DNA from 3 places in the Microbacterium gilvum genome. Region 1 is predicted to be linked to each of the others. Evidence: riboswitches for the same ligand, from Rfam matches in the RefSeq annotation. Region 1 holds a riboswitch; each other region holds the start of a gene.
What was found. Region 1 has a riboswitch for thiamine pyrophosphate ahead of thiM (hydroxyethylthiazole kinase). Riboswitches for the same ligand answer to the same signal wherever they lie in the genome.

Region 1 (9,762 bases):
GCGCACGCCGTGTCTGCGCGCGAGCTCTGCGGCCTGGTCGAGCGCGTCCGGCCAGGAGCTCGCGACCGCGCCCCCGACGAGCACGGCGAGCTCGGGCAGGTTCGGGGTGACGACGTCGACGAGTGCGAACAGGTCGTGCAGCGCCCGCTCGGCCTCGGCGTCGATGAGGCGGTCGCCGCTCGTGGCGACCATGACGGGATCGAGCACGACGACGGGACGTGCCGGGAGCGCGCTCAGCCATGCGGCCGTCTCGGCGATCACCTCGGCGGTTCCCAGCATGCCGATCTTGACGGCGTCGATGCGCACGTCGGCCGCGACGGCGTCGAGCTGCGCCCGCAGGAACGACGAGGGCGGCGTGTGCACGGCCGAGACGCCGCGCGTGTTCTGCGCCGTGAGGGCCGTGACGGCCGCCATCCCGTAGCCGCCGCAGGCGAGGATCGTCTTCAGATCGGCCTGCACGCCCGCCCCGCCGGACGGATCGGAGCCGGCGATCGACAGCACGTTCGCGACGCGGCTCACGCGCCGGCCCCCGCATCGGCCCACTCGACCCGCAGCGCGGCCGCCGCCTCCGCCGGCCGCGTCGCCGCGCAGATCGCGCGGACGACGGCGATGCCCGCCGCACCGGCGCGGCGCGCGTCGGCGGCGTCGCCCGGCCCCACCCCGCCGATCGCGACGCACGGGATGTCGGGGACGAGCGCGGCGAACGCCGCGAAGCCGTCCCACCCGAGCGGTGCCGGATGGTCCTTCTTCGTGGGCGTGGGGCGGACGGCGCCGACGCCCAGGTAGTCGACCGTCCCCGATGGCAGGCCGCGCAGCGCCGGCAGCTGCGATGCGAGGCTCGCGCTGAGCCCCACGACGGCGTCGGGCCCGACGAGATCGCGCACGCGCCCCGCCGGCAGGTCGCTCTGACCGATGTGCACGCCGTCGACGGCGGCGCCCGCCGCCCGGGCGGCGAGGAAGACGTCGACGCGGTCGTTCACGAGGAGGGTCGCCCGGCCGGCCATGTGCAGGGCCGCCTCCTCCACGACGCGCAGCAGCTCGGCCGCCGAGAGCTCCTTGCCGCGGATCTGCACGGCCGACACGCCGCCGTCCACGGCGGCCGCCACGATGTCGGCGACGGGACGGTCGCCGACCGACGCGGCGTCGGCGACCAGGTAGACGGAGGGGTCGAACGCGCGCCTCATCCGCGCACCGCCGTGGTCTCGTCGACGCGCACGGCGGCGAGATCGGAGGGCGAGACGGCGTCGAGCGCGTCGAGGAAGCGCCATCCGAACGAGCCGGGACCGTCCGACGCCGCCGCGGCGCGCTCCGAGGCCGCCGCGTACAGTGCGTGCGCGGCCACGGCGCCGGCGAACGCGTCGCCCGCCGCCGCGATGCACGCGGCGGTGACGGCGCCGAGCGAGCATCCGCCGCCCGTGATGCGCGTGAGGAGCGCGCTGCCGCCGTGGATCCGCGCGACCCGGCGGACCGCGACGACGGCGTCGACGGGGCCGGAGACCGCCACGACGGCGCCGGTCCGCTGGGCGATCTCCCGCGCGGCGTCCAGCGCCGCGTCGACGTCGTCGGCGGCGTCCACGCCGCGACCGCCCGCTCCGACGCCCGCGAGCGCGCGGATCTCCGAGGCGTTCCCGCGCACGGCCGTCGGCTCGAGATCGAGCAGGCGCTGCGCGAACGCCGTGCGCATCCCGAGCGCGCCCACTCCGACGGGGTCGAGCACCCAGGGCACGCCGGCGAGGTGCGCCGACGACGCCGCGGCGAGCATCGCCTCGCGCTGCTCCGCGGTCGGCGTGCCGAGGTTCACGAGCACGGCCGACGCGACCGCCGCGCATTCGCCCGCCTCCTCGGGGACGTCGGCCATCACGGGCGCGGCGCCCACCGCGAGGAGCGCGTTGGCCGTGACGTTCACGACGACGGAATTGGTGAGGCACTGCACGAGCGGAGACGACTCCCTCACGCTCGCGAGCACCGGTGCGTATGCGTCACTCATCAGCGACATCCCTCCGCTCGTTCTAACGAGATCAGGTGCGTACGGGTGTGATCTCAGTCCCGGTCGGGACACCCCGTGTCACTGGGAAGCGAGCATATACGCTCGGAGGGTGACGCCCGACCCGACGCCCGCCGCCATCCGCGTCGCCGTCTCGACGGCGATCTTCTCGCTGCGCGCGCGACCGGGGGCGGATGCGCTCATGATCCCGCTCGTGCGGCGTACGCGGGAGCCGTTCCGAGACCAGTGGGCGCTGCCGGGCGGCTGGCTCGACGCCGCGGAGGGGCTCGACGACGCCGCATCGCGGACCCTCGCGGAGACGACGGCCCTCAGCCCCAGCTACCTCGAGCAGCTCTACGCCTTCGGAGACGTCGACCGCTCCCCCACCCGGGTCGTGTCGGTCGTGTACTGGGCCCTGCTCCGCTCCGATCTCGTCGACGCCCAGCGCGCCGCGGAGGGCGCGCCCGAGAACGTCGAGTGGTTCGACGTCGACGACCTCCCCGCGCTCGCGTTCGACCACAACCGGATCGTCGCGTACGCGCTCTGGCGCCTGCGCAACAAGGTCGGCTACAGCCGCATCGCCCACGGTCTGCTTCCCGACGAGTTCACCCTCACCGAGCTGCGCGAGGTCTACGAGGCCGTGCTCGGCCGGCGCCTCGACCCCTCGAACTTCCGCCGCCTCCTGGAGGGCTCGGAGTCCCTCATCCCGACCGAGTCGTTCCGCACGGGCAAGCACCGCCCCGCGCGGCTCTTCCGCTACAACTCCGACGTGGAGCTCGCCGACCGCGGGCCCCTCGGCGACGCCTGAGGCTCTCCCCGCCGCCCTCTCGCACTCCGGTCGCCATTGTGGTCAGAGTGACTTAAACTCGGTTCGTCCGACTTAGAGTCACACCGACCCGAACGGGGTTCCCATGGCCGCCACCTCCGTCGCCCTCTCGCCGCGCCCCGTCGACCCCAGCGTCGACCACGGCATCCGCGCCATCCTGTCGGGCGCCGCCGCGGGTTCGACCTGCTCGACCGACCTCGCCGACGGGCCGTGGGCGTTCGACGTCGAGGAGGGCTACGGACCCGGTGCCTCCATGGCAGATGTGATCCCCACGGGCGCCCCCCGCCAGGGCGAGCTCCCCCGCGCCTACCGGGAGGCACCGGAGGCAGAGCTCCACGACCGCATCCGCGCGGCGAAGGCGGCGCTCGGCGACCGTGTCGTGGTGCTCGGCCACTTCTACCAGCGCGACGAAGTCGTGCAGCACGCCGACTACGTGGGCGACTCCTTCCAGCTCGCGAACGCCGCCCTCGCCCATCCCGCCGCGGAGGCGATCGTCTTCTGCGGGGTGCACTTCATGGCCGAGACAGCCGACATGCTCTCCGGCACCGAGCAGGCGGTCATCCTGCCGAACCTCGCCGCGGGGTGCTCCATGGCCGACATGGCCGACATCGACCAGGTCGAGGAGTGCTGGGAGCAGCTCGAGGACGTGCTCGGGCCGCTCGACGCGCCGGATGCCGACGGGCTCGTGCCGGTCGTCCCCGTGACGTACATGAACTCGTCGGCCGCCATCAAGGGATTCGTGGGCCGACACGGCGGCATCGTCTGCACCTCGTCGAACGCGAGCACCGTGCTGGAGTGGGCGTTCGCCCGCGGCCGCCGCGTGCTCTTCTTCCCCGACCAGCACCTCGGGCGGAACACCGCGAAGGCCATGGGCGTGCCGCTCGACCGGATGCCGATGTGGAACCCCCGGCGCCCCCTCGGCGGCTCGACAGAGCAGACGCTGCGCGACAGCGCCGTCATCCTGTGGCACGGGTTCTGCTCCGTCCACCGCCGCTTCACGCCAGCGCAGATCGCGCAGGCGCGCGCGGAGCACCCCGGCGTGCGCGTCATCGTGCACCCCGAGTGCCCCATGGAGGTCGTCGACGCCGCGGACGAGGCGGGGTCGACCGACTACATCCGCAAGGCCATCCTCGCCGCGACGGAGCCGACGACGTTCGCCATCGGCACCGAGATCAACCTCGTGCAACGGCTCGCGGCCGAGCATCCGCAGCACGAGATCTTCTGCCTCGACCCCGTCGTCTGCCCGTGCTCGACGATGTACCGCATCCACCCCGGCTACCTCGCCTGGGTGCTCGAGGAGCTCGTGGCCGGACGCGTCGTCAACCGCATCTCGGTGGACGCATCCGTCACCGCGCCCGCGCGCATCGCGCTCGAGCGCATGCTCGCTGCGCGGCCGGCCGGATCATGACGAGCGCGATCATCGTCGGGAGCGGCATCGCCGGCCTCTCTGCCGCACTCCATGCCGTGCGCGCGGGCGTCGACGTCACGATCGTCGCGAAGGGCGCGCTCGCCGACACCGCGACCCGATGGGCGCAGGGCGGCATCGCCGCCGTGCTGACGCGCGGCGACAGCGTCGAGGCGCACGTCGCCGACACGCTGCGCGCGGGCGACGGCCTGTGCGACGAGGATGCCGTCCGCGTCCTCGCCTCGGAAGGCCCTGGTCGCGTGCGCGAGCTCATCGCGCTCGGCGTCGCCTTCGACCGCGACGCCGATGGCGCGCTCCGCATGGGCCTGGAGGCCGCGCACTCGCATGCCCGCATCCTGCACGCGGGCGGGGATGCCACCGGCCGCGCCATCGAGGAGGTGCTCGTCGCCGCCGCACGGGCGTCGCGCGCGCGCATCCTCGAGCACGCCCGTCTCATCGACCTCGTCGACGACGGCGACCGCATCGGCGGGGTGCGCGTCATCGCGGGCGGGGAGGTCCGCGAGCTGCGCGCGGACGCCGTCGTGCTCGCGACGGGCGGCGCTGGCCGGCTCTACTCCCGCACGACGAACCCCGCGCTCGCCACGGGCGACGGCATCGCCGCGGCGTCGCGCGCGGGTGCCGCGGTCGCCGATCTCGAGTTCGTCCAGTTCCATCCCACGGTGCTCGCCGCCGGCGCGCCGTTCCTCGTCTCCGAGGCGGTGCGCGGCGAGGGCGCCGTGCTCGTCGACGAGACCGGTCGCCGCTTCGCCTTCGACGACCATCCCGACGGCGAGCTCGCCCCGCGCGACGTCGTCGCGCGCTCCATCGCCCGGCGGATGGCCGAGCAGGGAGGCCGCCCTGTGCTCCTCGATGCGACCGCGCTCGGCAGGGCGGCGCTCGCGGCCCGCTTCCCCACGATCACGGCGGCCGTCGCGGCGCGCGGGTTCGACTGGGCGGAGACGGCCGTGCCCGTCACCCCCGCCGCGCACTACCTCATGGGGGGCGTGGCCACCGACCTCCACGGACGGACGACGCGCGCGGGGCTTCTCGCCGTCGGCGAGTGCGCGCGCACGGGCGTCCACGGCGCCAACCGGCTCGCCTCGAACTCGCTGCTGGAGGGGGCCGTCTTCGGCGCCCGCGCGGCCGCCGTGCTCGCCGACTCGACCGCGGCGAGCGCGCCGGGGCCATCCGACCGGGGCGCGCCCGTCCCGCCCGATCCCGATGCGCCCCCGTTCTCGCGCGAGGCGCTGCAGCGGCTGATGTGGGACGAGGTCGGCCTCGTCCGCGACGGGGCACGGCTGATGCATGCGGCGGGAGTCCTGTCGGCGTGGGACGCCGCGCTTCCCGCCCCCCGCACACCCCGCGCGCACGAGGACGCCGCCCTCGTGCACGTCGGCGCCCTGGCCGCGAGCGCGGCCCTCGCACGCACGGCGTCGGCCGGCGCGCACCATCGCGCAGACGCCGTCCGCCCCGCACCCGAACCGGCCCTCGCCACGGCAGGAGCACCATGCTGACCCGATCCGCCATCGACCGCGCCGTGCGCGCCGCCCTCGACGAGGACGCGCCGTGGGGCGACCTCACGAGCGAGGCCTTCGTCCCCGCGCACGCGACAGCGGAGGCGGCACTGGTCGCGCGCGAGGCCGGCGTCCTCAGCGGCGGTGAGGTGTTCGAGGCCGCCTTCGGCCTTGTCGACTCCCGCATCGGCGTCGACGTGCTCGTCGACGACGGCTCGCGCTTCGCCGAGGGGACGGTGCTCGCACGCGTCGCCGGTCCCGCGCGCGGTGTCCTCACGGCCGAACGCGTCGCCCTCAACTTCACGCAGCGGATGTCCGGCATCGCGACGCTCACGGCGCGCTACGTCGCCGAGGTGGCGGGGACGGGCGCGCGCATCGCCGACACGCGCAAGACGACGCCGGGCCTGCGCGCCTTCGAGCGGCACGCCGTGCGCTCGGGCGGCGGCTCGAACCACCGCTTCTCGCTCTCGGACGCCGTCATGGCGAAGGACAACCACCTCGCGGTCCTCGACGGCGACGACCTCACGACCGCGCTGCGCGCGGGGATGGCCAGGCTCGGCCATACCGTGCACGTCGAGGTGGAGGTCGACCGCATCGACCAGATCGAGCCCGTGCTCGCGGCGGGTGTCGACACGATCATGCTCGACAACTTCCCGCTCGCCGCGCTCCGCGAAGGGGTCGCGCTGGTCGCGGGGCGCGCGGTCGTGGAGGCGTCGGGGGGCGTGAGCCTCGAGACGGTGCGGGCGATCGCCGAGACGGGCGTCGACGTCGTGTCGGTGGGCGCCCTGACCCATTCGGCGCCCGCCGTCGACCTCGGGCTCGATCTCCGCGTGCGCTGACGTGCTCTACCTCGACAACGCCGCCACCGGCCCCATTCGCCCCGAGGTGCTCGAGGCCATGGCACCGTACCTGACGCGCGACTACGGCAACCCGGCGAGCCGCCACACGGTCGGCGAGCGGGCGGCGGCTGCGGTCGAAGACGCCCGTTCGCGCATCGCCGGCGTCCTCGGCATGCGCCGGGGAGACGTCGTCTTCACCTCCGGCGGCACGGAGGCCAACAACCTCGCCGTCAAGGGCGTCGCGCTCGCCGCGCTCGCCCATCGCGGTGCGCGGCACATCGTGACGACCGCCGTCGAGCACGAGTCGATCCTCGAGTCCGCGGCCTACCTGGCGCGCTTCCACGGCATCGAGGCGACGGTCGTCGGGGTGGATGGCGACGGCGCGGCGTCGGCGGACGAGCTCGCCGCGGCCATCCGGCCCGACACGTCCCTCGTGTCGATGGGTCTCGCGAACAACGAGGTCGGCACCGTGCAGATCGTGCCGGACGTCGCCGTCCCGCTCCATCTCGACGCGGTGCAGGCCGCAGGATGGCTCGACCTGCGGTCGACGGGCGCCGACGCCCTCTCGCTCGCGGGGCACAAGGTCGGCGCGCCGAAGGGGGTGGGCGTGCTCGCCATCCGGGGGCGGATCCCGCTCGAGCCCCTCGTCCACGGCGGCGGTCAGCAGCGCGGCCGCCGGAGCGGCACGGAATCGGCCGCGCTCGCGGTGGCGATGGCGCGCGCCCTCGAGCTCGCCGAGGACGAGCGCGAGGAGTGCGTGCGCCGGGTCGCCGCCATCCGCGACGACTTCGTGGCGCGCGTGCTCTCGCTCATCCCCTCCGCCCGGCTCACGGGGCATCCGGCGCGGCGCCTGCCGGGCAGTGCGAGCTTCACGTTCGCGGGCACGAGCGGGGAGGCCGTTCTGCTCGAGCTGGAGCGCCGCGGCGTGGTGTCGTCGAGCGGCTCGGCGTGCGCCGCCGGATCGGACGAGCCGTCGCATGTGCTCGTCGCGATGGGCGTGCCGCCCGAGGTCGCGCAGACGTCCGTGCGCTTCACCCTGGCGCACGGGCACAGCCGCCCGCTCGACGACGTCGCCGATGCGGTCGCCGCGGCGGTGCGCGCGGTCGCCTGACGCGTCCCCGGCCCGCGTCGCGGCGATATCCTCGTCCCGTGCCCCCGCTCGCGACCGTCATCGTCCCCGGGTGGGATGTCGCCCCCTTCGCCGCCGCTGCGCTCGACTCGCTGCGTGCGCAGACGTTCGGCGGGTGGCGAGCCGTCCTCGTCGACGACGGCTCGACCGACGGCACGGGCGAGATCTTCGCGCGGTACGCGGCGGTGGACGACCGCTTCGTCCTCGCGCCGCACGACCATCAGCGCGGCCTCGGCGCGGCGCGCAACACCGGCCTCGACCTCGTCGACACCGCCTACGTCGGATTCCTCGACGCCGACGACGTCATGATGCCAGGTGCGCTCGAGACGCTCGTCGGCTCGCTGGAGTCGTCGGGGAGCGACCTCGTCGCGGGCGCCTACGTGCGCCTGCGCCCTGAGGGAGGCGGCTACCGTGCGGGCGAGGTGCAGCCTTGGGTCGCGGCGGCGACCTCGCCCCGGCGCATCGCGACGACGCTCGACGCGCATCCCGAGGTGACGGGCAACATCGTGGCGTGGTCCAAGCTGTCGCGCACCGCGTTCTGGCGCGACCACGGGCTGCGCTTCCCGGAGGGAGTGCTCTACGAGGACCAGGAGATCGCGCAGCGCATGTACACCTCCGCGCGCGCGTTCGACGTCGTCCCCGACGTCGTCGTGCAGTGGCGGGTGCGGGCCGACGGCACGTCCATCACGCAGCGCGAGGCCGACCCCCGGGTGTTCCAGGCATGCCTCCAGGCCATGCGCGACGGGCTCCGGGCCCTCGCGGCGCACGAGCCCGCGCGCCGTGCCCGCGCGGGCCAGATCCTGCGGATGGACATCCCCCGTCTCGCCGAGATCGTCCACCTGGACCCGCGCCTGTCCCCCCTCCTCTCCGCCTTCGCCGCGGAGGTGGAGGCCCTGTCCTCCTGACACCTTTCCCCCCGACCCGGCGCCTCCCGGGACCCCAGTACCCGGGGCTCTTGCCGCATGTCGTCGCCATCCGCCGCCTGAGGCGACCGTTCGTGGCAACAGCCCCGCCGTCCTCCCGTGCACCGGCCGGCAGAACCGGCGCGTCGACCGACAGGGCTGTGGACGACCCCGGGCGAGCCGTGCGCGGGGGCGCAGGCTGCCGTCATGAGCAGACGACCGTCCGACCTGCCGGCCCACCTTCGCCACGGGCCGTTCCGGCCCTCCGAGACTCCCGAGGTCTCGGCCCGCCGCGCACGCGGTGCCGACCTGTGGAGCCCCGTCCACGGTGTCAGGATGGCGGCCACGCGGAGGAGCTTCGTGGACGTCTGCCGGGCGATCGCGCTCACGCTCCCCGCCGGTTCCGCGTTCAGCCACACCACAGCCGCACGCCTCTGGGGCCTCCCCTTGCGTGCTCGACTCTGCCGGCGCGTTCGTCGCGCGGGTGGATCTCGCTCTGCCCGAGCTCCGCATGGCGATCGAGTACGAGGGCGACCATCATCGCGACAAGGCGCAGTGGCGGAAGGACCTCGCGCGGCGCCGCCGGCTCGAGGCGCTCGGATGGACGTACGTGAGCGTGACGCAGGCCGATCTCGACGACCCGCGGGCGCTGCTCGCCGACCTCCGTGCGGCGATCGGCGCCTGAACCTCACTCCTCGAGCGCGCGCGTCGCCGCGAGCTGCTCGGCCGCGAGCTCCGCGTACAGCCCGCCCGCGAGGACGAGCTCGGCGTGCGTGCCCGACTCGACGATGCGCCCCGCCTCGACGACGTGGATGACGTCGGCGTCGATGACGGTCGACAGCCGGTGCGCGATCGAGATCGTCGTGCGCCCGCGCGATGCGCTCTCGAGCGCCTCCTGCACGATCCGCTCCGACACGGTATCGAGTGCGCTCGTCGCCTCGTCGAGGAGCAGGACGGGCGGGTCCTTCAGGAGCACGCGCGCGATCGCGATGCGCTGCTTCTCGCCGCCCGACAGCCGGTAGCCGCGCTCCCCCACGACGGTGTCGTAGCCGTCCTCGAAGCCCGCGATGACGTGGTGGATGTTCGCCTGGCGGCAGGCGCGTTCGATCTCCTCGTCGGTCGCCTCGGGCCGCGCGTACCGGAGGTTCTCGCGGACGGTCGCG
Region 2 (9,762 bases), on a different contig from region 1:
CGCGATGAGCGTGTCGGCCGCCGTCGTCGTGCGGTCGACGTTCGCCGCCTCGTAAGACACCACGTCGCCCGTCGCGCCGTCGACCTCGAGGACGACCTGCCCGATGTTCTCGCCGTAGTTGCCGGTCTGGATGACGGGACGGGTCTCGCCCGTCGTCGACCCCGGAACGGGCGCGTCCCACGCGTACTCCTTGTGGGTGTGGCCCGTGAAGATCACGTCGACCTCGGCCGAGGTGTCCTCGACGATCGAGGCGAACGCACCGCCCGCGGCGACCTCCTCCTCGAGCGTGGCGCCCTCCACGACGCCGTCGACCGAACCCTCGTGGTACTCCGCCACGATGATGTCGGCCTCGCCGTTCGCGGCGTCGCCGTCGGTCAGCTGCGCGGCGACGCGGTTCACGGCGGCGACGGGGTCCCCGAACTCGACGTCGGCGATGCCGCCGGGTGAGACGAGCGTCGCCGTCTCCTCCGTGACGACGCCGATGACGCCGACCGTCAGGCCGTCGACCTCGAACGTCGCGTACTCCTGCAGCGCCGGCTCGTCCGTGCCGACGGCGTACACGTTCGCACCGAGGTACGGGAAGTCCGCCGCGTCGCTCACGCGGCCCGTGAGGTCGGAGAGCCCCTTGTCGAACTCGTGGTTGCCGACCGCCGACACCGCCAGCTCGAGCGCGTCGAGGACGTCGAGCGTCGGCTGGTCGTCGGCCACCGACGACGCGAAGAGCGAGGCGCCGATGTTGTCGCCCGCCGACAGGAAGAGCGTGCTGTCGTCGCCGTACTCGGCCCGCAGCTGCTCGATCGTGCCCGCGAACGCGACCGTGTTGCCGTCGATCCGGCCGTGGAAGTCGTTGATGTTCAGCAGGTTGATCGTCGAGGTCTCCGCGTCAGCGAAGTCGACGCCCACGACGATGGGGTCGTGGTCGCTGGAGCGGTACGGCGACTCGTCGTAGAACGAGGTCGCGTTGTAGTTGTACCGGCTGTACTCGAGCGCGATCGACTCCCCGGAGTTGATGTTCCAGATGTCGGCGCCCGAGACCAGCTCCTCGGCGGAGGCCGAGGCGAGGATGTGGTCGAGCGAGCCGATCTGGCCGTCGAAGGAGTAGGTCTCCTTGCCGGTCTTCTCGCCCTGGTCGACGTAGCCCGCCTCGTAGAGGACCTGCATGGGGTCCTCCTGCGTGTAGGCGTTGAAGTCGCCGATGAGGAAGACGTCGTCGGTGCCGACCTGGGCCTGGAGCCCGTCGGCGAAGTCGACGAGCGCCTCGGCCTGCGCGACGCGCGAGGCGTTCGACGCGCCCTGACCGTCGCCCTGGTCGGCGTCGGCACCCGATCCCGAGCCCTTCGACTTGAAGTGGTTCACGATCGCGAGGAACGTGTCGTCCTCGTCGCCGCCGACGGGCTGGAAGGCCTGCGCGAGCGGGTAGCGCGCGTTCGAGAACGCCGCGTCGTCGTCGATCACCGAGTCGCCGACGAGCTCGACGGCGTCCTTCTTGTAGATGAAGGCGGTGCGGATGACGTCCTCGCCGGCCGGCACGGTCTCGGGCGACGGGGCGTACGCCCACTCGTCCGTGCCGAGGTCGGCGTTGAGCGCCTCCACGAGAGCCGCCACGGCGGCGTCCCGTTCCTCGCCCGCGATCGTGGAGTTCTCGATCTCCTCGAGCGAGACGACCTCGGCCCCGAGGCCGTTGACGGCCGCGACGATCTTCGCCTGCTGGCGGAGGAGGTCCTCCTCCTCGGCGGCGCCGCGCACGGACACCGTGGAGCACGTGTTCACCGTGACGGGGTCGCCGGCGCGGTCGGCGTAGTAGGTGCAGCTCGCGCCCAGTGCCTCCGCGTCCTCGCCCGTCGTCGTGAAGTAGTTGAGGACGTTGAAGCTCGCGATCTGGATGTCGCCGCCCACATCGGCCGGGCCGTCCGTGCGGGTGTTCTCGAACGTCGCCGGCTGGACGGCTGCGGCGTTGTCGACCGTGAGCTGCTGCGTCGGCTGCAGGTTCCACAGGCTGTTGCGGTAGTCGACGACGACGGGCTGCGTGAACGTCACGGGCGCGCCGACGCGGACCGGCTCCTCGAGCGAGAGGTAGGGCAGGGGGATGCCCTTGTTCGCGGAGGAGTTGAAGTTGATCGACGCGCCGTCGTCGAGCGTGAGCGCCCGCGCGGCGTTGTCGGCGACGACGGCCGCGTAGGCGTCGACGTCGTCGGGGTTCGCCACCTCGGTCGGCGTCATGAGAGGCGTGGTGCCCGCGGCGAGGCCGATGGAGGCGTAGTAGTTCGTGTCGTACGTGTCGCTGACGGTGAAATCGCCCTGCGGGGCGAACAGCATGCCCTCGATCGACTCGCGACCGGCCTCGTCCTCCGGCCAGGCGAGCTCGGCGGGCGCGACGGTCTGCGTCGTCGTCGCGGCCGGCTCGATCACCGTGACGTTCGCCGCGGTCGGGCTGATCTCGGTGAGGCCGTTGTACTCGGACACGGGGCCGGTGACCTCGACGTAGTCGCCGATCGCGACCTTCGCCGTGGCCTGGCTGCCGTACACGAAGACGGCGTCCGACGCCGTGTGCGCGGCGAGGTCGACGGCGCCGCCCGTGCCGGGCGTCTGGATGTAGAAGCCGTTGAACCCGCCCGTGGGGTACGCCGCCGTCACGACACCGTGCGTCGTCACCGTCTGGCCCGCGAGCGGGCTCGCCTCGCCCGTGCCCTGGATGGCCGAGATCTCGACGGCCTCCGGGGCCGCCGTGGGCGTGGGCGTGGGTGTGGGCGTCGCCGTGCCCGTGGGCTCCGGCTCGGGGGAGGCCGTCGACGACTCGGGCGTGACCGTGGTCGCGTTGGCGAAGTCGGCGGAGTTGACGTCGGTGTCGACGAAGTCCGTGCGCACGAGGGAGTTCGGCACGGAGTTCGCTCCGTCGACGGCCGCTGCCGTGCCCTCGAAGGTGTTCGACGCGCCGTAGCCGAGCAGGTCGACGACGTGCTCGACGCCGACGATCGAGCCGGTCGCGAGCGTCACCGGGCTCGACGTGTCGGCGAGGAAGATCGTCCCCGTCGTGCCGGAGGGGTTGATGCTCGTGCTGGAGAGGTCGGCCTCGGGCAGCGCGGCGCCGTTGGAGCCGTTGCTTCCGAGGGCGACGAGGTAGTGGTCGCCCGCGGCGATCGACCCCGACAGGGCGAGGGTGCCGTTGGGGGCTCCCGTGCCGGACGCGCTGCGGTACTGCAGCGACCATCCGTCGAGGCTCTGCGCCGTTCCTCCGGCGTTGTAGAGCTCGATGAACTTGTGCGTGTAGGGCGCGTTCGCGCTGCCGCCCTTGAGATAGGCCTCGTTGATGAGCACGTCGGCGGGCTCGGCGGCGGCGGCGGCGACGGGCGCCAAGAGCGCTCCCGTCACCGCCGTCCCGACGAGGACGGCGACCACGCTCGTGGTGCGCTTGCGTGATGACATGACGGTATCGGTCTCCTGGTGGGGTGACGATCGCGCGGGCAGGGTGACACGCGCGGATGCGGGGAGACGCTACGGATGTCGTTTGCACGGGCCGTTTCCGATCCGTGTCCGGCAGGTGAACGGGTCAGTGAACTGGCGGCGAGAACCGGCTGTCAGAGCGCGAGCACGAAGGTCCAGGTGCCCGCCGCGACGGCCGCCGTCATCGCGGCGCCGGCGATCGCCGTGGCGAGCACGACGACGACCCCGTCGCGTGGACGGAGCCGCGAGGGGCGCGCCCAGGTGCGGCGCACGGGCGCGCCGAACCCGCGGGCCTCCATGGCGGTCGCGAGCTTCGTGCCGCGGCGGATGGCCAGCACGAAGAGGGCGAAGGTCTGCCCCGCGAGGCGCCGGAGCCGCCCCGAGTCGGCGACGCCTCGCGCGCGGCGCGCCATCCCGAGCTCCCGCCAGTCGTCGACGAGCAGGCCGACGAGCCGCAGCCCCGCGAGCGCGCCCAGCACGAATCGTGCGGGGAGGCGCAGGATCTGGGCGAGCGCGTCGGCGAGGTCTGTCGGGTCGGTCGTGGCGAAGAGGACGACCGACGGCACCGCGATCGCGAGCACGCGCAGCAGGATGGCGATGGCGAGCGAGAGGGAGCCGTCGCTCACACGGAGCAGTCCCCATTCGAGATACGTCGTGCCGCTCTGGCGGCCGTACAGGGTCGTCGCGAGGCACGCGATGAGCGCCGACGCGCCGATGGGCCACAGCCGCGCCCACAGATCGCGGGCCGAGAGCCGCGCGAACGGCAGCACGAGCAGCGTGAGGAGCAGCGAGACGCCCGCCGAGACGGGGTCGATCGACAGCAGCAGCACCACGCCGATCACGAGGGCGGCGGCGAGCTTCGCGACGGCGTTCACGCTCCCGAGCGGAGACCGCCGCGCGTCGATCGTGACGACGCTCATGCGGCGGCCCCCGCGACGGCGGGGCCGAGCACGACGACGTCGTCGGCGAGGGCGTCGACGAGCGGGCGGTCGTGCGTCACCACGACGAGCGCGGTCCCGTCGGCGCGCACGTCGTCGAGCAGGATGGCGAGCTCGCGCCATGTGCGCGCGTCCTGCCCGTAGGTGGGCTCGTCGAGCACGAGGAGGCGCGGACGCGTCACGAGCGACGCGGCGACGGTGAGCCGCCGCTTCTCGCCGCCCGAGAGGGTGAACGGGTTCTCGTCGGCGAGCGCGGTGAGTCGCAGCCGGGCGAGGAGGTCGTCGACCGTCCGCGCGGTCGTCGCAGGGTCGGACCGCAGGGCCCGCGGGCCGACCTCGAGCTCGTCGCGCACGGACGAGGCGAGCAGCTGGTGCTCCGGGGACTGGAACAGCATGCCTATGCGGGTGAGCAGCTGGCGCGACGTCCACCGCACCGGCTCCCCCCGTGCGCCCGCCGCGAGCTCGGCGGAGGCGGTCAGAGCGCCGCCGGCGGGCGCGAGCAGGCCGGCGAGCGTCGCGGCCAGCGTCGACTTGCCCGCGCCGTTGGGGCCGAGCACGGCCGTCGCCGTCCCCGAGGCCACGGCGAGGTCGATGCCGTCGGCCACGGTCCGCGCCTGCCGCGCTCCGAGCGGCCGGCGCCCGACGGCGAGCCGCTCGGCCCGCAGCAGCTCGACGCCGGAGCGTCGCGGCGGCGTCCGCGGGATCTCCGGGACGACGCCCGGCACCCAGACGCCGGCCGCCGTGAGCACGGAGCCGTGGGCGTCGAAGACGGCACCGGGCGCGCCATCGGCGATCACGCCGCCGCCCGCGCCGAGCACGACGACGCGGTCGACATGCTCGGCCCACAGCGCGACGCGGTGCTCCACGACGACGAGCGTCGAGCCGGTCGCCTCCGCGGCCGCCACGACGGCGTCCCGCACATCGACCGCGCCCTCGGGATCGAGGTTCGCGGTCGGCTCGTCGAGGAGCAGCAGGCCCGGCCGCATGGCGAGGAGGCCGGCGAGGGCGAGGCGCTGCTTCTGTCCGCCCGAGAGAGCGGTGGTCGGATGGTCGAGCGGGAGGCGGAGGCCGACGGCGTCGAGCGCCTGCGGGACGCGGCGCCAGATCTCGTCGCGCGGCACGCCGAGGTTCTCGCACGCGAACGCGACGTCGTCGCCCACGCGCGCGAGCACGACCTGGGCGTCCGGGTCCTGGAGGACGAGACCCGCGGCGCCGCGCGCCTGCGCCGCGGGGCGGCCGTCGACGAGCAGCTCGCCCGCGGCGTCGCCGTCCTCCTCGTCGCCCAGCACCCCCGCGAGGCCGCGCAGCAGCGTCGACTTGCCGGAGCCGCTGGCGCCGAGCAGCAGCACCCGCTCCCCCGGCTCGACGACGATGTCGACGTCCGACACCGCCCACCCGCTGCGGCCGGCGTGCCGCCATCCCCAGCCGCGGGCCTCGATCCGCGCGGTCACGCGGCGCTGGCGCCTCCCGCTCGACGCGCACGCAGCTCGCGGCCGGACGCGAAGCGGTCGAGGGCCCCCGTCGCGGCGAGCGCGCGCGTGATGACGAGCGACACCAGCCCCGCGAGCACGATGCCCGAGACGACGGCGGACGCCGCGTAGACGAGGCGCACCTCCACGGCGAGCGCCGCGACGCTCGAGAAGTTCGTGTCGAGCACCGCCACCGCGACGCCCGCGAGCGCACCGGACAGCAGCGCACCGAGGAGGCGCCAGTTGGCGTAGGCGAGCAGCGCGAAGCCCAGTTCGGCGCCGAGGCCCTGCACGACGCCCCAGATGAAGGTCGTGAAGCCCCACTGCGTGCCGATGAGCATCGACACGACGGCCGCGACGATCTCGGTGTAGAGGGCCGCCCCCGGCTTGCGGACGACGAGGCCGCCCAGCACGCCGGCGAACAGCCATCCGCCCGCGAGCAGCCCCGACAGGCCGGGCGTGAACGAGAGGAGGCTGTCGAGGGCGGGCCAGGCCTGGCCCCACAGCCAGAAGACGACGCCCGCCGCGACGCCGATGACGCTCGCGACGACGATGTCGACCACGCGCCACGTGTAGCGGCGGGGGGTCCTGGTTCCGGACACGGACGTGGACATTCTGTTCTCCTTCCTGCGCCGGCATGACCCGGATCAGGTTCGACGGTCGACGCGCGGCTCGCGTCCTCTCAGCCCGGCTCGGCGGACTCCCGTGTGATGTGCGGCTGATTCTACTCCTCCGCGGGGCCCCGCGCCGCTGGCTCCGAGGTGCGACGGGGTACCGTAGGCGGGTGGCAATCGACGACATCCCGGCACCCGAGGCCGGCGCGACCTCGCGTCGGTCGCGCCGGGAGCATCGCGCGGTCGCCGACGGGACGCCCGCAGCGGATGCGCCGGTCGCCGCGGACACGGCCGCCGACGCCGCGCCAGACGAGGCGGTGCCGGAGCAGACAGCGCCGGACGTGACAGCGCCGGATGAGGCGGCGCAGGTCGCAGCCGCCGAAGAGCCCGCACCCGCACCCGCACCGACCGGACCGACGCCGCTCCTCCCGTCGACCGCCGCGCTCTCGTGGGTCGATGCGGATGCCGTCGCGGACGCACCGCCCGCAGGCCCGCCCGCCGCGGCACGGCCGCGTGGGGCCGCCATCCTGCCCCTTCCGCCGCGGCGGCGCGGATGGATCGGCCCCGTCGCCGCCCTCGGCGTGCTCGCCGTCGGCTACGTCGCCGCGTGCGCGCTGTGGCCGCTGTCGAGCGTCGAGCCGAGCGTGTCGGCCCTCGCGGTCGAGACGCCGATCGGCGAGGAGTTCCCCGTCGCGTGGCCCGAGGACGGCACGTCGGCTCTCGCGGCGCAGGGCGGGCCGGGCGGCGCCATCTCGTCGGACGACGAGTCGCTGCCGATGGCGAGCATCACGAAGGTCGTCACGGCGCTCATGATCATCGAGGACCAGGGGCTCGCGGTCGGCGACGACGGCGCGACCTTCGCGTTCACGCAGGCCGACAGCGACGAGTACTGGGCGTATCTGTACGCCGACGAGTCGGCCGTCGACGTCCCCGTCGACGGCACGCTCACGCTCTACCAGATGCTGCAGGGCGTCATGCTCGGCTCCGCGAACAACTACGTCGACCGCCTCGTCGAGGAGATCTGGGGAACGCAGGAGGCGTGGCTCGCCGACGCGACCACCTGGCTGGCCGACAACGGCCTCGACGGCATCACCGTGACCGACCCGAGCGGCATCGACCCGGGCAACCTCGCGTCGGCCCGCGCGCTCATCGCCCTCGCCGAGAGGGCGGAGCAGGACCCCGTGCTCGCCGAGATCATGGCGCAGGACTCCGTGACGCTGCCGGGGGCGGGGCTCGTCGAGAACTCGAACCCGCTCATCGGCGACGAGGGCATCATCGGGCTCAAGACCGGCTCGCTGTGGTCGACGGGCACGGAGTACTTCAATCTGCTCGCCGCGAAGGACGTCACGATCGGGCAGACCACCGTCACGCTGTACTCGGCCGTGCTCGGCCAGCCCGACGAGGACAGCCGCGAGATCGTCAGCCGCACCCTGCTCGACCAGCTCGAGGAGGGCATGCAGCAGGTGACCGCCGTCGAGGCGGGCGCTGCCGTCGCGCGCATCACGACGGAATGGGGCGCGCAGAGCACGGTCGTGACGTCCTCCGACGCCGACGTCATCTCCTGGCAGGGCGTGGCCCCCGCGACCGAGGCCGACTACGAGGTCGCGATCGGAGACGACGCGGGCGACGAGGTCGGGACGCTGCTCGTGACGGGCGGCATGGACTCCGCGAGCGTCCCGCTGCAGCTGTCGGAGGCCGTCCCCGCGCCGTCGTTCCTCTGGCGCCTCACCCACCCCCTCGCGCTGCTCGGCCTCGACTGAGGTCAGGCGCCGGCGAGACCCGGGACGGGATAGCGGCGCTCGTTCCCGAACCGGTGGGCCGTGATCGACACCGCCTGCTCCCGCACGAACGGCAGCAGCTCGACGCGGCCGGCCGACGTCACGGGGCCGTCGTACACGGCGACGGCGGGCGATCCGCCGGTGGCCGCGACGACCTCGCCGACCGAGCCGCCCACCAGCCGGATGCGCCCTCCCGTCGCGGCAAGCGCCGCGCACCGGGCGGTCCATGCGTCGGCGTCGTCGACGTGCACGGGAACACCTGCGTCGCGCAGCCATCCGCCGACGGACCCCGACAGGGTCGCCGCCGCGCTGACGACGACCGGAGCGCCCGCGCGGAGGCCCGCGGCGACGACGCGCACGAGCTCTGCCTCAGGCCGGCCGTCGAACCGCACCGTCACGGGGCACGGCGCGTACCGCAGCACGTTCTGCTCCAGGCGGAGGCCCTGCACGTCGCGCGCGATGCCGAACTCCTCGCCCATCGCCCGGATGTCGGTCGCGAGCGCCCGGGCGAGCCACGCGTCGCCGCCGACGACCGCGACGGCGCGGGCGGACGCCGCGTCGGAGGCCGCCGCTTCGGACACAGGAGCATCCGCCCAGGTGCCGAACCCGTAGAGGTAGCTCGGACCGCCCGCCTTCGTGCCGGCGCCGACCGCCGACCTCTTCCAGCCGCCGAACGGCTGCCGCTGCACGATGGCGCCCGTCGTGCCGCGGTTCACGTAGGCGTTGCCCACGTCGATGCGCTCGAGCCACCGCGCGATCTCGTCTTCGTCGAGCGCGTGGAGCCCGGACGTGAGCCCGTAGTCGACGGCGCGGACGATGTCGATCGCCTCGTCGAGCGTCGCGGCCGCCATGATGCCGAGCACAGGGCCGAAGTACTCCGTGAGGTGGAACTCGCTGCCCGGCTGCACGCCGTCGCGGATGCCGGGGCTCCACAGCGCGCCGTCGCGGTCGAGCATGCGCGGCTCGCGCACCCAGCGCTGGCCGGGCTCGAGGCGCGTGAGCGCGCGCTCCAGCCCGCCCTCGGCCGGAGCGATGAGCGGCCCGATGCGCGAGGCCGCATCCCACGGCATGCCCACCTCGTAGCCGTCGACGGCGTCGACCAGTTGGCGGCGGAAGCGCTCGCTGCGCGCCGCGGACCCCACGAGCACGACGAGCGAGGCGGCGGAGCACTTCTGCCCCGCGTGCCCGAAGGCCGAGGACGCGACGTCCTTCGCCGCCAGATCGAGGTCGGCCGACGGCGTGACGATGATCGCGTTCTTGCCGCTCGTCTCGGCGAGCAGCGGCAGGTCGGCACGGAACGAGCGGAAGAGCTCCGCCGTCTCGTAGGCACCCGTGAGGACGACCCGCTCGACGGCGGGGTGGGCGACGAGTCGGCGACCGACCTCGCCCTCCTCGGCGATCGCGAGCCGCAGCACGTCGCGCGGCACACCGGCCTCCCAGAGCGCCTCGGCGAGCACCGCCCCGCAGCGCTGAGCCTGCGGGGCGGGCTTCAGGACGACGGGAGAGCCGGCCGCGAGCGCGG
Region 3 (9,762 bases), on a different contig from region 1:
GCTACGAGCGCAACGACACCTCGTGGCAGGCCATCGCCGAGGCCGACGACATCGACGTCGTGAGCGTCGTCGTCGCCAACCACCTCCACCGCGAGATCGTCGAGGGGCTCCTCGCCGCCGGCAAGCACGTGCTGTGCGAGAAGCCGCTCAGCGACGGCATCGACGACGCCATCGCCATGGCCGACGCCGCGCGCGCCGCCACGAGCATCGCGCGCGTCGGGTTCACCTACCGCCGTTCGCCCGGCATCGCCTACATCCGCGACCTCGTGCGCTCCGGCGTGCTCGGGCGGGTGCTGCACGTGAGCGGACGCTACTGGACCGACTACGCCGCCGATCCGCACATCCCGATCAGCTGGCGCTTCAAGGGCGCGCCGGGATCGGGCGCTCTCGCCGACGTCGGCAGCCACCTCGCCTACATCGCCGAGTTCATCGGCGGCGACATCGCCGAGGTGTCGGGCGGGCGCTTCGCCACCGTCATCCCCGAGCGCCCGAAGCCGCTCGGCGCCGTCATCGGCCACGAGCACGGCGCCGTCTCCGACGAGATCGACTCGGTGGAGAACGACGACTACGCGGCGTTCTCGTTCTCCTTCGCGGATGGCGGCGCCGGTGCCATCGAGGTCTCGCGCGTCGCCTCGGGGCACGCGAACTCGCTCATCATCGAGGTGTTCGGCGAGAAGGGGTCGGCGACCTTCGACTTCCGCACGCCCACCGAGATCGGCCTCACCCTCAACGAGGGCCCCGCCGCGCAGCGCGGCTTCCGCCGCGTGCTCCTCGGCCCCGACCACCCCTACATCCGCGGCGGCCTCGCGATGGACGCGACCACGGTCGGCTTCGGCCAGAACGAGGGCTTCGTCTACCAAGCGCGCGCGTTCCTCGAGGAGGTCGCCAGGTTGCCCGAGGAGACCTCGCTGCCGCGTTGCGCCTCCTTCGACGAGGGCGTCCACAACATGCGTCTCCTCGGTGCCGTCGCCGAATCGGCCGCGCGCGGCGGCGCATCCGTCTCGATCCGTCAGGAGGTCTCGGCATGAAGCTCGGCGTCTACAACGCGATCCTCCACGACCGCACCCTCCCCGAGGCCATCCGCGTCGTCGCCGATCTCGGCCTCACCGGCATCGAGCTGAACTCGGGCGGCTTCCTGCCCGCCGCCCACATCCCGACATTCGACGACATCCTCGTCTCGGATGCCGCCCGGGACGACTTCCTCGGCCAGTTCGAGGGCACGGGCGTCGAGATCGCCGGGCTCAACGCCAACGGCAACCCGCTCCATGCCAAGGCCGGCATCCGCGAGAAGCACGCCGAGGACATCCGCCGGTCCATCCGCCTCGCCGCCCGCCTCGGCCAGACGCGGCTCGTCACGATGTCGGGCCTGCCGGGCTCGGACGCGACGGCGAAGTACCCGAACTGGATCGTGAACGCCTGGAACTCGGCGCACCTCGACGTGCTCGACTACCAATGGGGCGTTGCGGCCGACTTCTGGCGCGAGACCGACCGCCTCGCCGCCGACCACGGCGTGAAGGTCGCCCTCGAGCTGCACCCGCAGAACGTCGTCTTCAACACGCGCGACGTCCGCCGCCTCATCGAGCTCACGCGCGCGACCCACGTGGGCGTCGAGCTCGACGCGTCGCACCTCTTCTGGCAGCAGATGGATCCCGTGGCCGTCGTGCGCGAGCTCGGCGACCTCGTCTTCCACGCCGCCGCCAAGGATGTGCGCGTGAACCCCGAGACGGCCAAGCTGCACGGCGTGCTCGACAACGGGTTCCGCCGCCTCGACCCCTCCGAGCCGCGCACGAGCCTGGGCGGCGACGAGTGGGTGAACGAGTGGCCGAAGGCGGCAGCGTGGGACTTCGTCGCGCTCGGGAGGGGCCACGACACCGCGTACTGGACCGAGTTCCTCCGGGCGCTGCACGAGGTCGACCCCGACATGCGCGTCAACATCGAGCACGAGGACGTCGAGCTCGGGCGCATCGAGGGGCTGGAGGTCGCCGCGCACGTGCTGCTCGACGCCGACCGCGCCCTGCAGGAGTCGCTCGCGGCCTGACACGCGCTCCGGCCCCGGATGGCGGGGTCGTCGTCGACGGGCGGCGGCGTCAGCCCCGGGGCCGGTACGCCGCGCGCACGCGCGCGAGCCGCTCCTCGAACGCGCGGGGAAGCGGCGACGGGAGCGCATCGAGTCGCCACCAGCGCAGGTCGTCGGACTCGTCGCTGATCCGCAGCTCCGCACCCTCGCGGGAGATCGTCCCGGCCAGGCCCACGTCGAGGTGCGAGGCGCAGCGGCCGAAGCGGGCGCTCAGCGCGTGGTGGTCGAGATCGACCACCCTCAGGTCGTCGACGAGGTCGTCCCCGATTCCGGTCTCCTCGGCGAGCTCCCGCAGGGCGGCGCCGGCGATCGACGCGTCACCCGCCTCGAGGTGGCCGCCCGGCTGCACCCAGAAGCGTCCCTTGCCGTGCAGGCAGAGCAGGATGTGCGAGGCGTCGCGGTCGAAGAGGAAGAGGCTCGCGGTCAGGTGGCTCGGGGGGCCGCCGCGTTCGAGGGCGGCCCGGCCGTGCTCGGCGAGCGCCGCGACGAAGTCGGCGTGATCGGGGGACGACGCGCCCGCCGTCGCGACGGCGTCATGAGCGGAGGCGAGGAGGGCATCGGCAGTCACCCTCCGAGGGTCTCACGTCACCCGCGTCGACAGGTGATGACGAAATCAGAATGATCAATTCGGTTCGTCGAACTCGGATGAAACGCACAATCAGGCGCCCCCGATGGCGTGCACATTGGCACCTGATTTTGCCGACGATGTCCGGAAGGCGGATACTCATGACGCGCTCGACCGCGCACCCCCGCCATGAGCACCCTCCGCGCCCCCGCCCATCCCCCCGCGTCCGTCGCCGTCGTCGGCCGCGGACGCCTCGGTGTCGTCCTCGCGCGCGCGCTCCGCGAAGCGGGGATCGAGGTGCTCGGCCCGACCGGGCGCGGCGAGCCGGTCGGCGACGCGGACGTCGTGCTGCTGTGCGTTCCGGACAGCGCGATCGCCTCCGCCGCCCGGAACCTGAGCGGGCACCGCGGTCTCATCGGCCACACCTCGGGAGCGACGCCGCTCGACGACGTCGACCTCGGCGTGCATCCGCTGCAGACCTTCACGGGCTCCGAGGAGCCCTCGGTGTTCCACGGCATCGCCTGCGCTGTCGCCGGCCGCGACGACGACGCCCTCGCCGTCGCCGCGCGCATCGCGGAGCTCCTCGGGGCGCGACCCGTCGCGATCGACGACGCACGGCGCGCCGGGTACCACGCGGCAGCGTCCATCGCCTCGAACTTCCTCGTCACGCTGCAGGACACGGCCGAGCGCGTCGCCGTCTCCTCCGGGATCGACGCCCCCACGGCGCGCGCGATGCTCGCCCCGCTCGTCCGGCAGACGATCGAGAACTGGGCGGCGCTCGGCCCCGCCGCGGCGCTCACGGGCCCCGTCGCGCGGGGCGACTCCGATACCGTCGCACGTCAGCGCCAGGCCGTGGCCGAGGTCCCCGAGCTGCTGCCGCTCTTCGACGAGCTGTGCGCGCGCACAGCCGATCTGTCCCAGAGGAAGGACGTCGCATGATCATCCTGCGCACGATTGCGGAGGTGAGGGATGCCGTCGCCCGCGCCAGGGAGGACGGCCGCAGCATCGGCCTCGTGCCCACGATGGGGGCATTCCATGAAGGGCATCTGTCGCTCATGCGCCGTGCGCGCGCGGTCGACGGCTTCGTCGTCGTCTCGCTCTTCGTCAACCCGACGCAGTTCGGCGCGAACGAGGACCTCGGCGCGTACCCCCGCGACGAGGCCCGAGACGCCGCGCTCGCGGAGGCCGAGGGCGTCGACGTGCTCTTCGCACCGCCCGTCGCGGAGGTGTATCCCGACGGCTTCGCCACGACCATCCATGTGGAGGGCATCACCGATGTGCTGTGCGGCGCCTCACGCGGGCCGCACCACTTCGACGGCGTCGCGACCGTCGTCGCGAAGCTCTTCGGCATCGTCGCACCCGACACGGCGTACTTCGGGCAGAAGGACGCCCAGCAGGTGCTCGTGGTGCGGCGCCTCGTGCGCGACCTCGACATCCCCGTGCGCATCGAGGCGTGCCCCATCGTGCGGGAGGACGACGGGCTCGCCCTCAGCTCGCGGAACGTCTACCTCGACGCCGAGTCGCGCGCGCGGGCCACGGCGCTGAGCCGCGCGCTCGCAGCGGCGGACGACGCCGCACGACGCGGCGAGCGGGATGCAGGCGCGCTCATCGCGACGGCCCTCGCCGTGCTCGGCGACGCGGGGATCGTGCCCGAGTACCTCGAGCTGCGCGATGCCGTCGACCTGCGCCCGCTCGACGCCCTCGAGGGCGACGCGCTGCTCGCCGTCGCCGCCCGGGTCGGCGCCGCGCGCCTCATCGACAACCGCATCCTGAGGGGAGGCGCATGATGCGCCGCACCATGCTGAAGTCCAAGATCCACCGCGCCACCATCACGGCCAGCGATCTGCACTACGTCGGCTCCATCACGGTCGACCCCGACCTGCTCGAAGCGGCCGACATCCTCGAGCACGAGCAGGTGCACGTCGTCGACGTCGACAACGGCGCCCGCTTCGAGACCTACACGATCGCGGGGGAGCGCGGCTCCGGTGTCATGCAGGTCAACGGCGCCGCCGCGCGGCTCGTCCACACGGGTGACACGATCATCGTCATCTCGTACGGCGAGTACGACGAGGCCGACCTCGAGGTCTACGAGCCCGTCGTCGTCCACGTCGACCGCGGCAACGGCATCATCGCCGTGGACGACGCCGTCGCGCGTCTGCTCACGGAGGCGGTGTGAGCGCGCGCCCCGATCAGGCGCGCCGCCGCACGGGCATCGGCGACCTCACGGCGAAGAAGGCCGACGGCGAGCCGATCGTCATGGTCACGGCCTACGACCATCCGAGCGCCCAGGTCGCAGACGCCGCAGGCGTCGACGTCGTGCTCGTGGGCGACTCCGCGGCGATGACGGTGCTCGGCTACGACAGCACGGTGCCCGTGACGGTCGACGAGATGATCATGCTCGCGCGTGCCGTCCGCCGGGGGCTCGACGGGCCGCTGCTGGTCGTCGACCTGCCGTTCGGGTCGTACGAGGGCTCCGACGAGGCGGCCGTGGCGACGGCGTTGCGGTTCGTGAAGGAGACCGGATGCGACGCCGTCAAGATAGAGCGCGGCGGCAGCTCGGTCGACAGGGCGCGCGCCATCGTGCGTGCGGGCGTCCCCGTCATGGGCCACGTCGGGCTGACCCCGCAGACGGCCACGGCGCTCGGCGGCTACCGTGCCCAGGGACGCACGGCGGAGGAGGCGCTGGCCGTGTGCGAGAGCGCGCTCGCGCTGCAGGAGGCCGGCTGCTTCTCGATCGTCTTCGAGGCGATCCCGAGCGACGTCGCCGCGGCGATCATGCCGCGCGTGCACGTGCCGGTCATCGGCATCGGCGCAGGGCCCGCGGTCGACGGGCAGGTGCTCGTCTTCCATGATCTTCTCGGAATATATGGAGGGCGCGCCGCCCGCTTCGTCAAGCGCTACGACGATCTCCGAGAGCGGATGATCGCGGGCGTCGCCGCCTACGCGGACGATGTCCGGTCGTCCGGATACCCCGCACCTGAGCACGGCTACTCAATTCCCGAGGCGGAATATGCGCGGTTGCGCACCCTCCTCGACGCCCTCTGATCCGCTTCCGGCGTCCGACTTGCGCCCGATCGCGCCCCTGCTACTCTGATCCGGTCCACACGGGAGTCCCAGCAGGGGCTGAGAACGGGCTGACGCTGCCCGCGACCGTCGAACCTGTACGGGTCATGCCGGCGTAGGAAGTAGGAGCAGCTCTTTTGCGCACCCTGGAAGCGACGCACTCGCTCGCGTATCTGCACGACGACGAGCACGGGATCCGGGTGCCAGTCACCCGCATCGCCCTCGGGCCGTCCCCGAACGGCCAGGTCAACGCACCGTTCACGGCCTACCGGACGCAGGGACCCGGGGGCGACCCGGTCCGCGGCATCCCGCGCCTGCGCGAGCGGTGGATCGCGCGGCGTGGCGACACCGAGACGTACGACGGACGCCCTCGCGATCTGCAGGACGACGGCCGATCGGCCGCGCGCAGGGGATCGGCGTCCGAGGAATGGCGAGGCGACGCGCACCGGCCCCGTCGCGCACTCCCCGGGCGCACCGTGACCCAGATGCACTACGCGCGCCGCGGGATCGTCACCGACGAGATGCGCTTCGTCGCCCTGCGGGAGGGATGCGACGTCGAGCTCGTGCGCTCGGAGCTCGCGGCGGGGCGCGCGATCATCCCGCTCAACGTCAACCATCCCGAGGCCGAGCCGATGATCATCGGCCGTGCGTTCCTCGTGAAGATCAACGCCAACATCGGCAACTCCGCGGTCACGAGCTCGATCGCGGAGGAGGTCGAGAAGCTCTCCTGGGCGACGACGTGGGGCGCCGACACCGTCATGGACCTGTCGACGGGCGACGACATCCACACGACGCGCGAGTGGATCATCCGCAACGCTCCCGTCCCCATCGGCACCGTGCCGATCTACCAGGCGCTCGAGAAGGTCGACGGGCAGGCGCACCGGCTCACCTGGGAGGTCTTCCGCGACACCGTGATCGAGCAGTGCGAACAGGGCGTCGACTACATGACGATCCACGCCGGCGTCCTGCTGCGCTACGTGCCGCTCACGGCCGATCGCGTCACGGGCATCGTCTCGCGCGGCGGCTCGATCATGGCCGGGTGGTGTCTCGCACACCACGAGGAGAACTTCCTCTACACGCACTTCGACGAGCTGTGCGAGATCTTCGCCCGCTACGACGTCGCGTTCTCCCTGGGCGACGGGCTGCGGCCCGGCTCGACCGCCGACGCCAACGACGCAGCGCAGTTCGCAGAGCTCGACACGCTCGCCGAGCTCACGCACCGCGCGTGGGAGCACGATGTGCAGGTGATGGTGGAGGGCCCGGGCCACGTGCCGCTGCACCTCGTACGCGAGAACGTGGAGCGGCAGCAGGAGCTCTGCTCCGGCGCGCCGTTCTACACGCTCGGCCCTCTCGTGACCGACGTCGCCCCCGGATACGACCACATCACGTCGGCCATCGGAGCGACCGAGATCGCGCGGTGGGGGACGGCGATGCTCTGCTACGTCACGCCCAAGGAGCACCTCGGCCTGCCCGACCGCAACGACGTGAAGACGGGCGTCATCACCTACAAGATCGCCGCACACGCCGCCGACCTCGCGAAGGGCCACCCGGGCGCGCACGAGCGCGACGACGCGCTCTCGAAGGCGCGATTCGAGTTCCGCTGGCGCGATCAGTTCGCGCTGTCGCTCGACCCCGACACGGCGGAGGAGTTCCACGACGAGACGCTCCCCGCGGAGCCCGCGAAGACCGCGCACTTCTGCTCCATGTGCGGTCCGAAGTTCTGCTCCATGCGCATCTCGCAGGACATCCGCGATCGCTTCGGAGGAGCGGAGGAGCAGCAGGCGATCGCCGCGATGCGCCGCAAGTCTCAGGAGTTCGCGGCGGCCGGGTCGACGGTGTACCTCGCCGAGCCCCGTGTGCGCGGCTGACTCCGTGTGCGCGGCTGATTCCCGGGCTGGCGCCTGGGGGGAGGACGCGAGGGCGGACGATGCCGGCTCGGTCGTCGACGTGATCGTCGTCGGCGCGGGCGTCGTCGGCACCGCCATCGCGACGGAGTGCGTCCGCTCCGGGCGCTCCGTGCGGCTCGTCGACCCGGATCCGGGCACCGGCGCGACGTATGCCGCTGCCGGCATGCTGAGCCCCGTGGGCGAGTTCGAGCCGAGCGAGCCGGCCACCCTGCCGTTGCTGATCGAGGCCGCCCGGCGGTATCCCGCCTTCGTCGACGCGCAGCCCGGCGGGGCCGCGGCGTGCGGGTACGAGCGGCACGCGACGCTGCTCGTCGGGGTCGATGCCGCCGACCGCGCACGCCTGTCGGCGCTGCTCGCGTCGCCGGCGGCCGCGCCTTTGCGCGCCGAGCGGATGGCCGTGCACGCGGCCCGTCGGGTCGAACCCCTGCTGGCACCCGGCATCGCGTGCGCCTACACGGCACCCGACGACCATCGCGTCGATCCGCGCGCGTTCACGTCCGCGCTGCGCGCAGCGCTGCCGGCGGGCACGGTCATCCGGCGCGCGGTGCGGGCGCTGCGCCGCGGCCGCACGGGCGCCGCCTGCGGAGTCGTGCTCGACGACGGCACCGCCCTCGAGGCCGCCGAGGTGGTGCTGGCGACGGGGCTCGACATGACGGGTCTCCTCCCATCCGGCATCGTCCCGTCCGGCACCATCCGACCGGTGCACGGCGACATCCTGCGTCTGCGGGCGGCGGGGCGCGGGGCCGTGGCGCAGACCATCCGCGCGTCTGTGCGCGGCCGGTCGGTCTACCTCGTGCCGCGAGCAGATGGCGGTCTCGTGGTGGGGGCGACACAGCGCGAAGACGGCGACGACGACGTGTCGGCGGGAGGGGTCCTCTCCCTGCTGCGCGACGCGGCGGAGGTCGTCCCCGCGATCGAGGACCACCGCTTCGTCGAGGCGGTCGCCCGTGCGAGGCCGGCGACCCCCGATCATCTGCCGCTGGTCGGGCGGATCGACGACGGCCTCGTCGTCGCGTCGGGCACCTACCGGAACGGCGTGCTGCTCGCCCCGCTCATCGCGGCGCTCGTCCGGGATGAGCTCGACGGCGCGCGTGCGCACCCCTTCGCAGCGCTGCTCGACCCAGGCCGCTTCGCCCGAGGCCGCTTCGCCCGAGGCAGCTTCTCCCCCGCGCGCGTCAGCCGTGAGCGCCGCGCCTCCGTCCCCCTCCCGCTCGAAGGAGCACCTGCATGATCGAGATCACCGCCAACGGCAGTCCCGTGCGCGTCGCGTCGGGCTCGGCCGTCGACGCCGTCGTCGAGGCGCTCACGGGCCGCCGGCTCGACGCGGACGGCGCGCCCCTCGACGGCGCCCCTCTCGGCGTCGCTGTCGCCGTCGACGGAGTCGTCGTGCCCCGCGCGGCATGGTCGTCCCGCCTCCTCGGCGCCGGCGCACGCGTCGAGGTGCTGACCGCGGCGCAGGGAGGCTGACATGGATGCGCTCGTCGTCGACGGCGTCGCCCTCGGCTCCCGGCTCATCCTCGGCACCGGAGGGGCGCCGAGCCTCGAGGTGCTGGGCGACGCGCTCGATGCCTCGGGCACAGAGCTCACCACGGTCGCCGTGCGCCGGTACGGCGCGTCCGGCGCCGACGCGGGCGGCTCCCTGTACGCGATGCTGCGGGAGCGCGGCATCCGGCTGCTGCCGAACACGGCCGGATGCCGCACGGCGCGCGAGGCCGTCCTCACGGCCGAGCTCGCGCGCGAGGCGTTCGGCACGCACTGGATCAAGCTCGAGGTCGTCGCGGACGACGAGACGCTGCTGCCCGATCCCGTCGAGCTGCTGGACGCGGCGGAACGGCTCGTCGCCGAGGGGTTCGCCGTGTTCGCGTACACGGGCGACGACCCCGTGACGGCCCTGCGGCTCGAGCAGCTCGGGGTCGCCGCGGTGATGCCGCTCGGCGCGCCCATCGGCACGGGGCTCGGCATCCTCAACCCCCACAGCATCGAGCTCATCGTCGACCGCGCATCGGTGCCGGTGGTCCTCGATGCCGGCATCGGCACGGCCTCCGACGCGGCGTTCGCGATGGAGCTGGGGTGCGACGCCGTGCTGCTCGCGACGGCCGTCACACGCGCGCACGACCCCGTGCGGATGGCCGCGGCCTTCCGGCACGCCG

Region 2: it holds a riboswitch for thiamine pyrophosphate, as region 1 does, so the genes downstream of both, ABD998_RS15830 (ECF transporter S component) here and thiM (hydroxyethylthiazole kinase) in region 1, are expected to answer to the same signal.
Region 3: it holds a riboswitch for thiamine pyrophosphate, as region 1 does, so the genes downstream of both, thiC (phosphomethylpyrimidine synthase ThiC) here and thiM (hydroxyethylthiazole kinase) in region 1, are expected to answer to the same signal.

Annotation. Positions count from the first base shown of each region.
Region 1 is NZ_BAABKO010000001.1:867,995-877,756, forward strand. It holds gene thiD (bifunctional hydroxymethylpyrimidine kinase/phosphomethylpyrimidine kinase) at 1-519, opposite strand, end outside; gene thiE (thiamine phosphate synthase) at 516-1,184, opposite strand; gene thiM (hydroxyethylthiazole kinase) at 1,181-1,987, opposite strand; TPP riboswitch at 1,979-2,073, opposite strand; gene ABD998_RS04410 (NUDIX hydrolase) at 2,097-2,792, shown strand; gene nadA (quinolinate synthase NadA) at 2,896-4,218, shown strand; gene nadB (L-aspartate oxidase) at 4,215-5,729, shown strand; gene nadC (carboxylating nicotinate-nucleotide diphosphorylase) at 5,723-6,568, shown strand; gene ABD998_RS04430 (cysteine desulfurase family protein) at 6,570-7,679, shown strand; gene ABD998_RS04435 (glycosyltransferase family 2 protein) at 7,718-8,602, shown strand; gene ABD998_RS04440 (hypothetical protein) at 9,051-9,284, shown strand; gene ABD998_RS04445 (ABC transporter ATP-binding protein) at 9,288-9,762, opposite strand, start outside.
Region 2 is NZ_BAABKO010000006.1:180,338-190,099, reverse strand. It holds gene ABD998_RS15845 (ExeM/NucH family extracellular endonuclease) at 1-3,423, opposite strand, end outside; gene ABD998_RS15840 (energy-coupling factor transporter transmembrane component T family protein) at 3,576-4,361, opposite strand; gene ABD998_RS15835 (ABC transporter ATP-binding protein) at 4,358-5,830, opposite strand; gene ABD998_RS15830 (ECF transporter S component) at 5,827-6,462, opposite strand; TPP riboswitch at 6,456-6,564, opposite strand; gene ABD998_RS15825 (D-alanyl-D-alanine carboxypeptidase family protein) at 6,633-8,222, shown strand; gene ABD998_RS15820 (bifunctional proline dehydrogenase/L-glutamate gamma-semialdehyde dehydrogenase) at 8,225-9,762, opposite strand, start outside.
Region 3 is NZ_BAABKO010000002.1:478,931-488,692, forward strand. It holds gene ABD998_RS08060 (Gfo/Idh/MocA family protein) at 1-1,028, shown strand, start outside; gene ABD998_RS08065 (sugar phosphate isomerase/epimerase family protein) at 1,025-2,038, shown strand; gene ABD998_RS08070 (NUDIX hydrolase) at 2,088-2,645, opposite strand; gene ABD998_RS08075 (Rossmann-like and DUF2520 domain-containing protein) at 2,832-3,581, shown strand; gene panC (pantoate--beta-alanine ligase) at 3,578-4,429, shown strand; gene panD (aspartate 1-decarboxylase) at 4,429-4,818, shown strand; gene panB (3-methyl-2-oxobutanoate hydroxymethyltransferase) at 4,815-5,687, shown strand; TPP riboswitch at 5,737-5,844, shown strand; gene thiC (phosphomethylpyrimidine synthase ThiC) at 5,843-7,573, shown strand; gene thiO (glycine oxidase ThiO) at 7,578-8,843, shown strand; gene thiS (sulfur carrier protein ThiS) at 8,840-9,079, shown strand; gene ABD998_RS08110 (thiazole synthase) at 9,081-9,762, shown strand, end outside.